Regions from separate parts of the Streptomyces sp. NPDC002994 genome, predicted to be linked through region 1. Evidence: riboswitches for the same ligand, from Rfam matches in the RefSeq annotation. Region 1 holds a riboswitch; the other holds the start of a gene.
The links. A riboswitch is a leader RNA that binds a small molecule or an ion and turns the genes downstream of it on or off. The one in region 1 is predicted to bind glycine.

Region 1 (6,963 bases):
CGCGGACCGCGGGCGTACGGTGGGCGTTCTGCGTGAGCAGGGCGTAGAACTGGGGGATCTCGATGGCGGGTTCGGACAGCCGCAGCGGCCCGGCGGGCATCCGGTCGAGCCCGGTCGCGATACGCCGCAGATCGAGCCAGGGGATGCCGACGCCGCCGCCCGGGGCGTGCGGATTCAGCCAGATGCCCCAGCGGTCGGGAAAGAGCGCGCGTGCCAGGTCCCGCCCGGTGACCACTTCGTACGCCCGGCTCCAGCCGCTGGCGGCGAGCTCCTGGGCGGAGGTGACGCACGGGGCGTAACCGAGGCCGTCGACCTCCATGTTCCCGTACTGGGCGTCGGGGGAGCCCGCCTGGCCGTGCCAGAGCAGCATCCAGACCTTGCCGCCCGCGGGGTCGGCGATGGCACGCAGCAGCGCCTCGTACGCGTCGTACCGCCCGGGCGTCACCTGGCGCAGCATGTGCTCGACCTGCCCGGCCGCCGCAGTGCCTGACGCGCTCACCCTGGGTCCCGCCCCTCTTCGATCCACCGTGTTGCTTCACGTGTCGCATCAGCTTAAGCGGCAGCACTGACACAGAGCACGAGTCGGGTCAGGCGCGTGTGTAGAAGGGCCGCACCTTCTCCAGCATCCAGCCGGCGACGGGGTCCTGGGCCGCCACGTCCAGCAGCACCAGGTTGACCTGCCAGGGCACCTGGACGCGGCCGAGCGCCCGGCCGAGGGCGTCCATCGGGGCGTTGCGGTCGGCGCCCTCCCAGGAGGACAGCTGTACGCCGACGAAGAGCGTCGGGGACTCGCCCTCGACGCTCGCGAGCGCCCGACGGGCGGTCAGCACGACGCCGCTCTCCTGGAATTCCCCGGCGGCGGCGGAGAGGAAATCAACCGGCTCCTCCTGCCAGTCCGGCTCGAAGAGCCGCACCCTTCCACCACTGGCCGGCCCGTCCAGCGGCGTACGCCCGGCCCGGCAGAGCTCGGCGACGGCGGGCGGCGGCAGCGGCACGCCGACCGCGCCGTCCGGGTTCACCGCGATGCCGAGCTGCGGCGGCAGGCCGCGGGCGAACTCGCGGGCGGGCGCCACGGCGAAGGACATGTGCGGCCCGGCGCACTGGCGCAGTTGCTCCTCGGAGCTGTACACGGGGACGTACGCCTCGCCGTGGATGTCCATGGTGGGCAGGTCGAGGTTCGGCGCGTCGGGTCCGCCGCCGGCCGGCAGCGGCACCCACACCTGGCTGCGGCCGAGTACTTCTACGATGCGGCCGCCCGCCGCGGGGTTGCCGAGCGAGGCACCGAGTACCTCTTCGAGCTCGTTGCCGGGCCAGCCGTTGCCGCCGTGCGGGTGGGCGGGTACGGGGAAGTCGGGGTAGTCCACGGGACGACTTTAACGCGGGGCGCGGGGACGCCCTACGGGCGTGTCCTCAAACGCCGGACGGGCTGAATGTGCCGCTTGCGGCACGTCTCAGCCCCTCCGGCGTTTGAGGAGCGGGGTCTGGGGCAGCGCCCCTCACGCGGCGGAGCCGCAAAGTGTCACAGCGGGAAGGGGCGGGTAGGGGAAAGCCCGCCGCAGGCGCCCCCCGCGCTACGCCCGCTCCGCCGAGCCGGGGAAGTCGATCAGCGCCAACGCCCCCGCCGCATCCCGGTCCAGCAGCACAGCCGACGCACACCCCACCGGCACCCGCCCCGCCTCCGCATCCCGCACCAGCCGCCCCACCGCCCGCCGGTGCCGGGCAAACGCGTACCCCGACACCCCGCGGCCCCGCTCCTCCTGCCCGGCCCGCGCCACATCCGCCGTAACGTCCAGCAGCACCAGATGCAGCGCGACCCCCCGGCGGCGGGCATCGCGCGCCAGCCAGCGCCGCACCCAGGCCTGCGTCCCGCAGTCGTGGACCACGACGCTCTCGCCCGAGCGCAGCGCACGTCGCAGGCCGGCATAGTGCGCCGCCCGCACCAGCGGCCGGTACAGCGCGTACGGCAGCAGACGCGGCATCCGCGCCTCCCAGCGCTCCCGCACGTCCTGCGAGTCGATACGGTGCGTCGCTCCCGCCGTGGCCGTACGCCGGATGAGGGTGCTCTTGCCACTGCCGGGCAGACCGGAGACGACCACTACGTCGCCGGCCCCGAACGCCAGCGCCCCCGGACTGCGCCCCGCGCGCTCGCGCAGATCACGCACCGTGGGCACAGGCCACCGCGCGGCCTCCCGCACCGGCACGCCGTGCTGTGTGGGCACCGCGGCCGTCGTCGCGTACGCACCGGACTGCTGCAACGTCATCGTCTTCCCCCTGTCGGGTGTCCCCCACCCTTCCCCCCACCCTTGCCCAAGAAGTGTAAAGAAAAGGTAATGCGCCACAAGTCCATTTCCGTGCAATGATGTGCCCGCCAACTGCATACCGGCCGCTTGAATCCGCGCGGGAGAGTCCGAAGCACTGTGTGCCCAGGACGCCGAAGGAGCAAGTTCCTCCCTTGAATCTCTCAGGCCCCGTACCGCGCGGGCGAGGCAGATCTGAAAAGCGGGCCGCTTCGTCGCGGCTCCACCCAAGGTGCAAGCCGAGACAGCCAACTGCGACTCTCTCGGTGAACCTCTCAGGTTCCGATGACAGATGGGGAGGATTGTCCTCGCCTGTCATGCCCTGGGAGCCCCGCACATGAGCAATGTCCCCCGCCACACCGCCCTCGATGCGCTGCATCGTTCGCTGGGCGCCACCATGACCGACTTCGCGGGCTGGGACATGCCGCTGCGGTACGCCAGCGAGCGTGACGAGCACAACGCCGTACGTACCCGCGCCGGCCTCTTCGATCTCTCCCACATGGGCGAGATCACCGTCACCGGCCCCCAGGCCGTGGACGCCCTCAACTACGCGCTCGTCGGCAACATCGGCACCATCGGCCTCGGCCGCGCTCGCTACACCATGATCTGCCAAGAAGACGGCGGCATCGTCGACGACCTGATCGTCTACCGCCTCGGCGAGACCGAGTACATGGTTGTGGCCAACGCCGGCAACGCCCAGATCGTCCTCGACGCCATCACCGAGCGCGCCGCCACCTTCGACGCCGTCGTACGGGACGACCGTGACGCGTACGCCCTGATCGCCGTCCAGGGCCCCGAGTCCCCCGGCATCCTGAAGGCCGTCACCGACGCCGACCTCGACGGGCTGAAGTACTACGCCGGTCTCCCCGGCACCGTCGCCGGCGTCCCCGCCCTCATCGCCCGTACCGGCTACACCGGCGAGGACGGCTTCGAGCTCTTCGTCTCCCCGGCCGACGCCGAGCAGCTGTGGCAGGCGCTCACGGACGCGGGCAAGGACGTCGGCCTGGTCCCCGCCGGCCTCTCCTGCCGCGACACCCTGCGCCTCGAAGCGGGCATGCCGTTGTACGGGCACGAGCTGACCACCTCGCTCACCCCCTTCGACGCGGGCCTCGGCCGGGTCGTGAAGTTCGAGAAGGAGGGCGACTTCGTCGGCCGCGCCGCCCTCGAGGCCGCCGCCGAGCGCGCCGAGACCGCCCCGCCGCGCAAGCTCGTCGGCCTGATCGCCGAAGGCCGCCGCGTCCCCCGCGCCGGTTTCCCCGTGGTGGCGGACGGCAAGGTCATCGGCGAGGTCACCTCCGGCGCCCCGTCCCCGACGCTGGGCAAGCCGATCGCCATGGCATACGTCGACGCCGCGCACGCGGCACCCGGCACCTCCGGTGTCGGCGTCGACATTCGCGGTACGCATGAGCCCTACGAGGTCGTCGCGCTGCCGTTCTACAAGCGCCAGAAGTGACCCCCCGCACAACCTCCCCGTTCACCAGCACTCCCCCGCGTACAGGAGAATTCAGCTCATGAGCAACCCCCAGCAGCTGCGTTACAGCAAGGAGCACGAGTGGCTGTCGACCGCCGAGGACGGCGTCGCGACGGTCGGCATCACGGAGTTCGCGGCCAACGCGCTCGGTGACGTCGTCTACGCGGACCTCCCCGCCGTCGGCGACACGGTGACCGCGGGCGAGACCTGCGGCGAACTGGAGTCCACCAAGTCGGTCAGCGACCTGTACTCCCCCGTGACCGGTGAGGTCGTCGAGTCCAACCAGGACGTCGTCGACGACCCGTCGCTGGTGAACTCCGCCCCGTTCGAGGGCGGCTGGCTCTTCAAGGTGCGCGTCTCGGAGGAGCAGCCCGACCTGCTCTCCGCCGCCGAGTACGACGCCCTCTCCTCCGGCAACTAATACCTCGAACGGGACCGTGATGACGCTTCTCAACACTCCCCTGCACGAGCTCGACCCGGACGTCGCCGCCGCCGTCGACGCCGAGCTGCTCCGCCAGCAGTCCACCCTCGAAATGATCGCTTCGGAGAACTTCGCTCCGGTCGCCGTCATGGAGGCCCAGGGCTCCGTACTCACCAACAAGTACGCCGAGGGTTACCCGGGCCGCCGCTACTACGGCGGCTGCGAGCACGTCGACGTCGTCGAGCAGATCGCGATCGACCGCATCAAGGCGCTCTTCGGCGCCGAGCACGCGAACGTACAGCCGCACTCGGGCGCCCAGGCCAACGCGGCCGCGATGTTCGCGCTGATCAAGCCCGGCGACACGATCATGGGTCTGAACCTGGCCCACGGCGGGCACCTGACCCACGGCATGAAGATCAACTTCTCCGGCAAGCTCTACAACGTGGTCGCGTACCACGTGGACGACGCCACCGGTGAGGTCGACATGGCCGAGGTCGAGCGCCTCGCCAAGGAGTCGAAGCCGAAGCTGATCGTGGCCGGCTGGTCGGCGTACCCGCGCCAGCTGGACTTCGCCGCCTTCCGCCGCATCGCGGACGAGGTCGGCGCGTACCTCATGGTCGACATGGCGCACTTCGCCGGTCTGGTCGCCGCGGGCCTGCACCCCAACCCGGTGCCGCACGCCCACGTCGTCACCACGACCACGCACAAGACGCTCGGCGGCCCGCGAGGCGGAGTGATCCTGTCGACTCAGGAGCTCGCCAAGAAGATCAACTCCGCGGTCTTCCCCGGTCAGCAGGGCGGCCCGCTGGAGCACGTCATCGCCGCGAAGGCGGTCTCCTTCAAGGTGGCCGCATCCGAGGAGTTCAAGGAGCGCCAGCAGCGCACCCTGGACGGCGCCCGCATCCTGGCCGAGCGCCTGGTGCAGGCCGACGTCACCGAGCACGGCGTGTCCGTCCTCACCGGCGGCACGGACGTCCACCTGGTCCTCGTCGACCTGCGGAACTCCGAGCTCGACGGCCAGCAGGCCGAGGACCGTCTCCACGGGCTCGGCATCACGGTCAACCGCAACGCCATCCCGAACGACCCCCGGCCCCCGATGGTCACCTCGGGTCTGCGGATCGGTACGCCCGCCCTGGCCACCCGCGGTTTCCAGACCGAGGACTTCGCCGAGGTCGCGGACATCATCGCCGAGGCGCTGAAGCCGTCGTACGACGCCGACGCCCTGGCCGCCCGCGTCACGGCCCTGGCCGGCAAGCACCCCCTTTACCCTGGTCTGAAGTAGTTACGTACGACACAGACTGAATATCGGGGCACCGCGCACACTGAACAGTGAGTGCGGTGCCCCGCACCGTGTCACCCCCGCCTTGATCATCTGCACCACCCCCCGCAGGCAGACAACGGCGTCTACCCACCCTTAGGAGTTCCCCGTGGCCATCTCGGTCTTCGACCTGTTCTCGATCGGCATCGGCCCCTCCAGCTCCCACACGGTCGGCCCGATGCGCGCCGCCCGCCTGTTCGCGGGCCGCCTCAAGAACGACGGCCTGCTGGCCCACACCGCCTCGATACGTGCCGAGCTGTTCGGCTCGCTGGGCGCGACCGGCCACGGCCACGGCACCCCGAAGGCCGTGCTGCTCGGCCTGGAGGGCAATTCCCCGCGCACGGTCGACGTCGAGACCGCCGACGCCCGAGTCGAGCAGATCAAGGCCGACAAGCGCATCACGCTCCTCGGCGCGCACGAGATCGGCTTCGACTTCGACGAGGACCTGATCCTGCACCGCCGCAAGGCCCTGCCGTACCACGCCAACGGCATGACCCTGTGGGCGTACGACGCCGAAGGCACCCCCCTCCTGGAGAAGACGTACTACTCGGTGGGCGGCGGCTTCGTCGTGGACGAGGACGCGGTGGGCGAGGACCGCATCAAGCTCGACGACACGGTGCTGAAGTACCCCTTCCGCACCGGCGACGAGCTGCTGCGCCTGGCCAAGGACACCGGTCTGTCGATCTCCGCCCTGATGCTGGAGAACGAGAAGGCCTGGCGCACGGAGCCCGAGATCCGCGAGGGGCTCCTGGAGATCTGGCGGGCCATGCAGGACTGCGTCGCGCGCGGCATGGCCCAGGAGGGCATCCTGCCCGGTGGCCTGAAGGTGCGCCGCCGCGCCGCGAACACCGCGCGCAAGCTGCGCTCCGAGGGCGAGCCGCTGGCCCTCGCGATGGAGTGGATCACGCTCTACGCGATGGCGGTCAACGAGGAGAACGCCGCAGGCGGCCGCGTCGTCACCGCCCCGACGAACGGCGCCGCCGGCATCATCCCGGCGGTCCTGCACTACTACATGAACTTCATCCCGGGCGCGGACGAGGAGGGCGTGGTCCGCTTCCTGCTCTCCGCGGGCGCGATCGGCATGCTCTTCAAGGAGAACGCCTCGATCTCCGGCGCCGAGGTCGGCTGCCAGGGCGAGGTCGGCTCCGCCTGCTCAATGGCGGCCGGCGCCCTGGCCGAGGTCCTCGGAGGCACCCCCGAGCAGGTCGAGAACGCGGCCGAGATCGGCATGGAGCACAACCTGGGCCTGACCTGCGACCCGGTCGGCGGCCTGGTCCAGATCCCGTGCATCGAGCGCAACGGCATGGCGGCGGTCAAGGCCGTCACGGCGGCGAAGATGGCGATGCGCGGCGACGGCAGCCACAAGGTCTCCCTGGACAAGGTCATCAAGACCATGAAGGAGACCGGCGCGGACATGTCGGTCAAGTACAAGGAGACCGCACGCGGCGGCCTCGCG
Region 2 (6,963 bases), on a different contig from region 1:
CGCAGATGTCGGCGACGTGCTCCTCGAACACCCCGTGCGTGGACGGGTAGGTGATCATCAGCACCGACAGCTCGTCGCGGTACTGCTCGATCTTGGCGTGCAGATCCTCGACGTCGACCTCGCCGTCCTCGCGGGTCTTGACGACGACGACCTTCATGCCGGCCATGACGGCGCTCGCCGCGTTCGTCCCGTGCGCGGAAGACGGGATCAGGCACACCGTGCGCTGGTCGTCGCCATTGGCCCGGTGGTACGCCCGTACGGCCAGCAGGCCCGCGAGCTCGCCCTGCGAACCGGCATTCGGCTGGATCGACACCGCGTCGTACCCGGTGACCTCGGCCAGCCGCTCCTCCAGCTCGTGGATGAGCGTCAGGTACCCCTGCGCCTGCTCGACCGGCGCGAAGGGGTGGACCGCCCCGAACTCCGGCCAGGTGACCGGCTCCATCTCGGTGGTCGCGTTCAGCTTCATCGTGCAGGAGCCGAGCGGGATCATGCCGCGGTCGAGCGCGTAGTCGCGGTCGGCGAGCTTGCGCAGGTAGCGCAGCATCGCGGTCTCGGAGCGGTACTGGTGGAAGACGGGGTGCGTAAGCACCTCGTCGCTCCGCAGCAGCCCCTCGGCCAGCACGTCGCCCACCTTCGCATCGAGCGCCTCGATATCGGCGTCGACCCCGAAGGCCGCCCAGACGGCGGCGATCTGCGCCCGCCCCGTGGTCTCGTCACACGCGACGGAAACAGAATCGGCATCGACCAGCCGCAGATTGACCCCACGCTCACGGGCCGCGGCGACAACGCCGGCCGCCTTGCCCGGCACACGCGCGGTCAGCGTGTCGAAGTACGAACCGTGCACGACCTCGACTCCACCACCGCGCAGCCCCTCGGCGAGCAGCGTCGCGTACCGGTGCGTACGCCGCGCGATCATGCGCAGCCCGTCGGGCCCGTGATAGACGGCGTACATCCCCGCCATGACGGCGAGCAGCACCTGCGCCGTACAGATATTGCTGGTGGCCTTCTCCCGGCGGATGTGCTGCTCACGCGTCTGGAGCGCCAGCCGGTACGCCTTGTTCCCGTCCGCGTCGACGGAGACACCGACGAGCCGCCCGGGCAGGCTGCGCGCGAACTTCTCGCGTACGGCCATGAACCCGGCGTGCGGACCACCGAAGCCCATCGGCACACCGAAGCGCTGGGTGGTACCCACCGCGATGTCGGCGCCGAGCTCACCGGGCGAGGTGAGCAGCGTCAGCGCCAGCAGATCAGCGGCAACGGTGACGACAGCCCCCAGCGCATGCGCCTGCTCGACAACCGGCTTGAGGTCCCGGACAACGCCCGAAGCACCGGGGTACTGAAGCAGCACACCAAAGACACCACGCTCGGCGACCTCGGCCGGAATCCCTTCCGCCAGATCAGCGACAACAACCTCGACACCGGTCGGCTCCGCACGCGTCTGAATGACTGCCACGGTCTGCGGCAGCGTGTCGGAGTCGATCAGGAAGACACCTTGCTTGACCTTGCCGACGCGGCGCGAGAGCGCCATGGCCTCGGCGGTGGCGGTGCCCTCGTCAAGCAGCGAGGCACCGGAGGTAGGCAGCCCGGTCAGGTCGGCCACCATCGTCTGGAAGTTGAGCAGCGCTTCCAGCCGGCCCTGCGAAATCTCCGGCTGATAGGGCGTGTAAGCCGTGTACCAAGCCGGGTTCTCCATGACGTTGCGCAGGATCACCGGCGGTGTGAAGGTGCCGTAGTAGCCGAGCCCGATCATCGGGGCCAGCACCTGATTGCGGTCGGCGAGCGTGCGCAGCTCGGCCAGCACCTCGGCCTCGGTGCGCGCGTCGGGCAGCCCGAGCGCCTCGGCGCTCTTGATGACGTCCGGCACCGCGGCCGCGGTCAGCTCGTCGAGCGAGCCGTAACCGACCTGGGCGAGCATCTTGGCCTGAGCTTCGGCATCGGGCCCGATGTGGCGCTGCTCGAAGGGGATGCCACGCTCAAGGTGTGAAAGCGGAATGCGGTTTGCGGTCATCTGCGGAAGGCCTCCTGGTCTGACACGACCTGCGAGGGGCACCACGACACGGGTACCCGGACGGCCTCCCCCTCTGTCATCTCAACCTGAGAGCTTCACCGGAAGACCGCGCGCGTGACGTCGCTGACGTCGAGGGTCGTTCCGGCTTTCACCGTCGGTGAGGAAGGGATCCATACGGAACCCGCCCTGCTTTCCAGAGTGACCTCGTCCGTGCGGTACGGGGGCCTGAGAGATTCCGGGGAGGATTTGCTCCTTCGGCGTCTCCGGCATATTCACCGGAGACTCTCCCGCACGGGGTCAGCAGCCATTGGCCAGCCTACCAGCGAGCCCCGTCGTGGATCCCTCGAGTGGCCGAGTCCACAGATGTGCCCTTTCGTAGGCTTTACGGGGCATACGAACCAGCTGCGATCAGTTGGAGGGACCGTGCAGACCGACATCGATCCGCGCAGCCTGATCGGCCGCAAGGCATACGACCGCAATGGCACCAAGATCGGAACAGTGGACGAGGTGTACCTCGACGACGCCACGGGAGTCCCCGAATGGGCGGCGGTACGCACCGGGCTGTTCAGCCGTGACGCCTTCGTCCCTCTGGAGCCCAGCAAGGTCGTCGACGACTCCCTCCGCGTCCCCTACGACCGCGCCCTGATCCGGGACGCCCCGGACTTCGGCGTCGGCCGCCACCTCTCCCCCGAGCAGGAACTCCAGCTCTACCACCACTACGGCCTGGACATCGCCTCCCCCGCCCCCGACCGGGACTTCGGCCACCTGGCAGGCGAAGACCCCCCAAGCTGACACCACCCCACCCCAAGGCCGCCCGGGGCCCACCCCCCGAAGCCACACCCCCCGGCACCCACCCCGCCCGCCACTCCACACCAGCCCCGGCACCCACCCCATCCGGCGGTGCCCCGCCCGGGGGGCACCTGGGGTTGCAGGCTTCGACCACCGCCCCTTCCCGGAACCAGCCCGTCCGGCGCTGGAGAACCCGGCCCAAGGGCATCCCGGGCTACAGGCTTCAGCCGCCCCCCTTCCCCTATCAGCCCGTCCGGCGCTTGAGGACACGCCCGCAGGGCGTCCGGGGGCCTGGGGGCTCGCCCCCAGTTTCGGGAAGGGGCGGGGTGGGGGAAAGAAACCGGCGCACCAAAGCCCCGGGCAGGACAACTCGAGCCCCGCTAAAGACGCGGCATTTCCTCCCCCGCCCCCGGCAGGGACTCCGGCCGCGAGGCCGACGACGCTCCGTCCCCGTCCCCACCCACCCGCACCCCCACCAACGGCAGCGGCTCCGACGCCACCAGATCCGGATCGTCCACCTTGAAGGTCCGCACCCGCCCCGGCGGCGACGTCGGCTCCTCGAACCGCACCGTCACCCGCCCGACGCCACTGCCCTGCACCCACCCCGCTCCGTACTCGGCGTGCCGCACGTCCTGCCCGGCCAGCCACCGCCGCTCCGGAGGCGGCTCAGGCACCGGAACCACCGGCCCACCCGTCACCACCGCCTCCCCGCCACCACCCGCCTCCGCCTCCGCCTCCCCGCCGGCCACCGCCAAACCGGCCACCGCCGCATCGGCCGCCTGCGCGAACAGATCCTCCTGCGTGAAGTCGGCGAGCCCCGTGACTCCCACGCCCAGCAGCCGCACGCCACCCGTGGTGTCCACCGACTCCAGCAGCCGCCCCGCGGCCTCCCGCACCACCGTCGGATCGTCCGTCGGCCCACGCAGCGTCTCCGACCGCGTCAGCGTCGAGAAGTCGTACCTGCGCACCTTCAGCACCACGGTCCTCCCGGACCGCCCCGCCGCCCGCAACCGCTGCACGCACCGGTCGGACAGCCGCACCACCTCGTTCCTGACCCGGACCCGGTCGTGCAGATCGACCTCGAAGGTGTCCTCGACCGACACCGATTTCGCATCCCGCTCGGCCACTACAGGCCGTTCGTCGTGCCCGACGGCCATTCGGTACAGCGACACCCCGTGCGCCTTCCCCAGCAGCCGTACAAGCTCGTCCTCGCCCGCTTCCGCCAGGTCGGCGACGGTCGTCATCCCCGCCCGCCGAAGATGCTCGCCAGTGGCCGGCCCGACGCCGGGCAGAATGCGCACCGGCATCGGCGCCAGCAGCTCCCGCTCCGTCCCCGGCTCAATGAGCACCAGTCCGTCCGGCTTGGCCTGCTCAGACGCGATCTTCGCAAGCATCTTGGAGCCCGCCAGCCCCACAGACCCCGTGAGCCCCGTGACGGCCCTGATGTCGGCCCGCAGCAGCTCTCCCGCCCTGCGGGCCGAGGCCGAGTCGTCGGCCACCCCGCCCGCCTCCAGGTCCACGAACGCCTCGTCCAGGCTCAGCGGCTCCACCAGCGGGGAAAGCCGTCCGAGCAGTTCCAAGACCTGCTCGCTGACCGACCGGTAGAGAGCGAAGCGCGGCATCAGATAGGCCGCGTTCGGGCACAGCCGGCGCGCCTGCGCCACCGGCATCGCGGAATGCACCCCGAAGCGCCTGGCTTCGTACGACGCGGTGGCGACGACCCCGCGGGTCCCGATCCCCCCGACCACCACCGGCTTTCCGCGCAGACTCGGCTTCGCTGCCTGCTCTGCGGCGGCGAAGAAGGCATCCATGTCCAGATGCAGGATGGTCGGCGCGGATCTCACACCACCGATGCTGCCGTACGGCACTGACAATCGGGTGTCCGGCAGCGCGTCGAATCGGCGCCCGGCAGCGCGTCATAGGGACAGAAGAGGCCGAAGAGGTACCGCCCGCTCAGCCGGCCTTGTTACGGCGCCGTGCGAGCTCATCAGTGGGGTTGTGCCCGACCAGCGTCTCGCCCGTATCGACGCGCTCGCCGTGCAGCTGGGACAGCGCGCTCTCCACGTCCCGCCACACCACACCCACGGCGATCCCGAAGACGCCCTGCCCGCCCTGGAGCAGCTCGACGACCTCGTCGGGCGACGAGCACTCGTACACCGTCGCCCCGTCGCTCATGAGCGTCATCCGCTCAAGATCCTGGAATCCCCGCGCCCGCAGGTGCTGCACAGCGGCGCGAATGTTCTGCAGCGCGACACCGGTGTCCAGGAATCGTTTGACGATCTTGAGGACGACGACATCGCGGAAGCTGTAAAGACGCTGGGTGCCGGACCCGTAAGCGGGCCGCACGCTCGGCTCCACCAGCCCCGTACGCGCCCAGTAGTCGAGCTGCCGGTACGTGATCCCCGCCGCCGCACACGCGGTCGGCCCCCGGTACCCGATGCTCTCCGTGCTCGCACTGGTATCGGCCGCCGTCGTCCCGCCCATGGCCGACGTCACGCCCTGCCGCCCCACCAGAGGGTCGACCGCACTGCCGTGAAGCGGATACGGCCCGCCCGCCACCGTACCGTCGCCGCTGCTTCTCACGCCGACCTCCGTCCTTGACCTGCCCTGTCGACGGTAGGCAGTCACCCGGGGTGCGTCAACGATCGCCACACTCGGCACGCCGAGTGATAATCACCCTGAGAGTGGTTTCCCGTGCCCCACTTCGGGGAAAGGCTACTCGAATGCGCGGACAGCGCCTGGCGCACGGCGTGCGCGGCTCACTGGCTGTTGGTCCCGAAATCCTCGGGAGAGATCTGGTCGAGGAACTCGCGGAACTTCTCCACCTCATCCTCCTGTTCGTCAGGAATCGCGATCCCCGCGTCGTCCAGCACGCCGTCACTGCCGTAGATCGGCGTTCCGGTGCGCAGGGCCAGCGCTATGGCGTCCGAAGGCCTCGCACTCACCTCGACTCCGCTGGCGAAGACCAGCTCGGCGTAGAAGACCCCTTCCCGCAGGTCGGTGATGCGGACTTCGGTGAGCTCCTGGCCGACCGCTTCCAGTACATCCTTGAAGAGGTCGTGGGTCAGCGGCCTGGCAGGAGCCATCCCCTGCTGGGCGAAGGCGATCGCGGTCGCCTCCCCCGGCCCGATCCAGATGGGGAGGTACCGATCGCCTCCCACTTCACGCAGGAGCACGATCGGTTGGTTCGAGGGCATTTCTACCCGGACACCTACGACGTCGAGCTCGTTCACACAGCAACCCTAGGACGTGCCTGGCAGGTTTGGGTAGTCGGGCTCCCCCGAGCTCAGTGCAGCCGCACGCCGAGGGCTGTCTGAATGAGGGCCGAATGGAGCTTGACGGACAGCTCCGCGAGCTCCTTGGCGGTGGCCTCCGCATGGGCTCTGGTCTGCGGATTCCGGTGTCGGCGCAGCGGCGCGACCACCTGTTCGACCAGGCCGGCCTCACGATCCGCCGCCGCTTTCACGGCGCGCAAATGCCGCGGCTCCAGACCGAACCGGCCAAAATCGGCGACAAGCTTGGCCACCGTGACGACCTCGGCGTCGTAACCGCCACCCGGCAGGGGCGAGATCAAGCCGTACGACTCCCAGACATCGAGCTCCTCCTCGCCGACCTCGGCGGCCGCCAGAAGCTCGTCCCGTCCGATCCGGGCCGCGGTCGGCCTGTCGGCCCCGTGCCCGGGCGCGTCGTCGGGCGGTTCGCCCGGCCCACCGGCAACCGGAAGCCGCACCTGCTCACCGCGCTCCAGCGCGTCGAGGTGCTCACGAATGACCTTGAGCGGAAGGTAGTGATCGCGCTGCATACGCAGCACCTGGGCCAGCCGCTCGACATGGTCGGGGCTGAATTTGCGGTAGCCGGAGGGCGTCCGCTGCGGTTCGACGAGTCCCTCGGTCTCCAGAAAACGAATCTTGGAGATGGTGACCTCGGGGAACTCGTCACGCAGCAGGTTCAGCACGGTGCCAATACTCACCAGCCGGTCGCCCGCGGTGGCGGTGCCGTTTCCGGCACCGCCCGTCGGTGTTCGCTGCATGGACCTTCCCGTACGGGTCAGATGGCCCGCTGGCTCGCGTAGAAGACCAGCCGGTACTTACCGATCTGCACCTCGTCGCCGTTCGACAGCGGGACCGAGTCGATCCGCTCCCGGTTGACGTAGGTGCCATTGAGGC

Region 2: it holds a riboswitch for glycine, as region 1 does, so the genes downstream of both, gcvP (aminomethyl-transferring glycine dehydrogenase) here and gcvT (glycine cleavage system aminomethyltransferase GcvT) in region 1, are expected to answer to the same signal.

Annotation. Positions count from the first base shown of each region.
Region 1 covers NZ_JBEXNQ010000038.1:32,515-39,477, reverse strand. Annotated here, with positions in the region: gene ABZX79_RS34335 (enhanced serine sensitivity protein SseB C-terminal domain-containing protein) at 1-499, opposite strand, end outside; gene ABZX79_RS34330 (enhanced serine sensitivity protein SseB) at 588-1,364, opposite strand; gene ABZX79_RS34325 (AAA family ATPase) at 1,572-2,261, opposite strand; glycine riboswitch at 2,389-2,486, shown strand; gene gcvT (glycine cleavage system aminomethyltransferase GcvT) at 2,635-3,750, shown strand; gene gcvH (glycine cleavage system protein GcvH) at 3,809-4,189, shown strand; gene glyA (serine hydroxymethyltransferase) at 4,209-5,471, shown strand; gene ABZX79_RS34305 (L-serine ammonia-lyase) at 5,617-6,963, shown strand, end outside.
Region 2 covers NZ_JBEXNQ010000018.1:6,508-13,470, reverse strand. Annotated here, with positions in the region: gene gcvP (aminomethyl-transferring glycine dehydrogenase) at 1-2,008, opposite strand, end outside; glycine riboswitch at 2,212-2,308, opposite strand; gene ABZX79_RS23665 (PRC-barrel domain-containing protein) at 2,432-2,800, shown strand; gene ABZX79_RS23660 (DNA polymerase IV) at 3,178-4,641, opposite strand; gene ABZX79_RS23655 (MerR family transcriptional regulator) at 4,751-5,380, opposite strand; gene ABZX79_RS23650 (bifunctional nuclease family protein) at 5,557-6,030, opposite strand; gene ABZX79_RS23645 (MerR family transcriptional regulator) at 6,084-6,827, opposite strand; gene ABZX79_RS23640 (FHA domain-containing protein) at 6,845-6,963, opposite strand, start outside.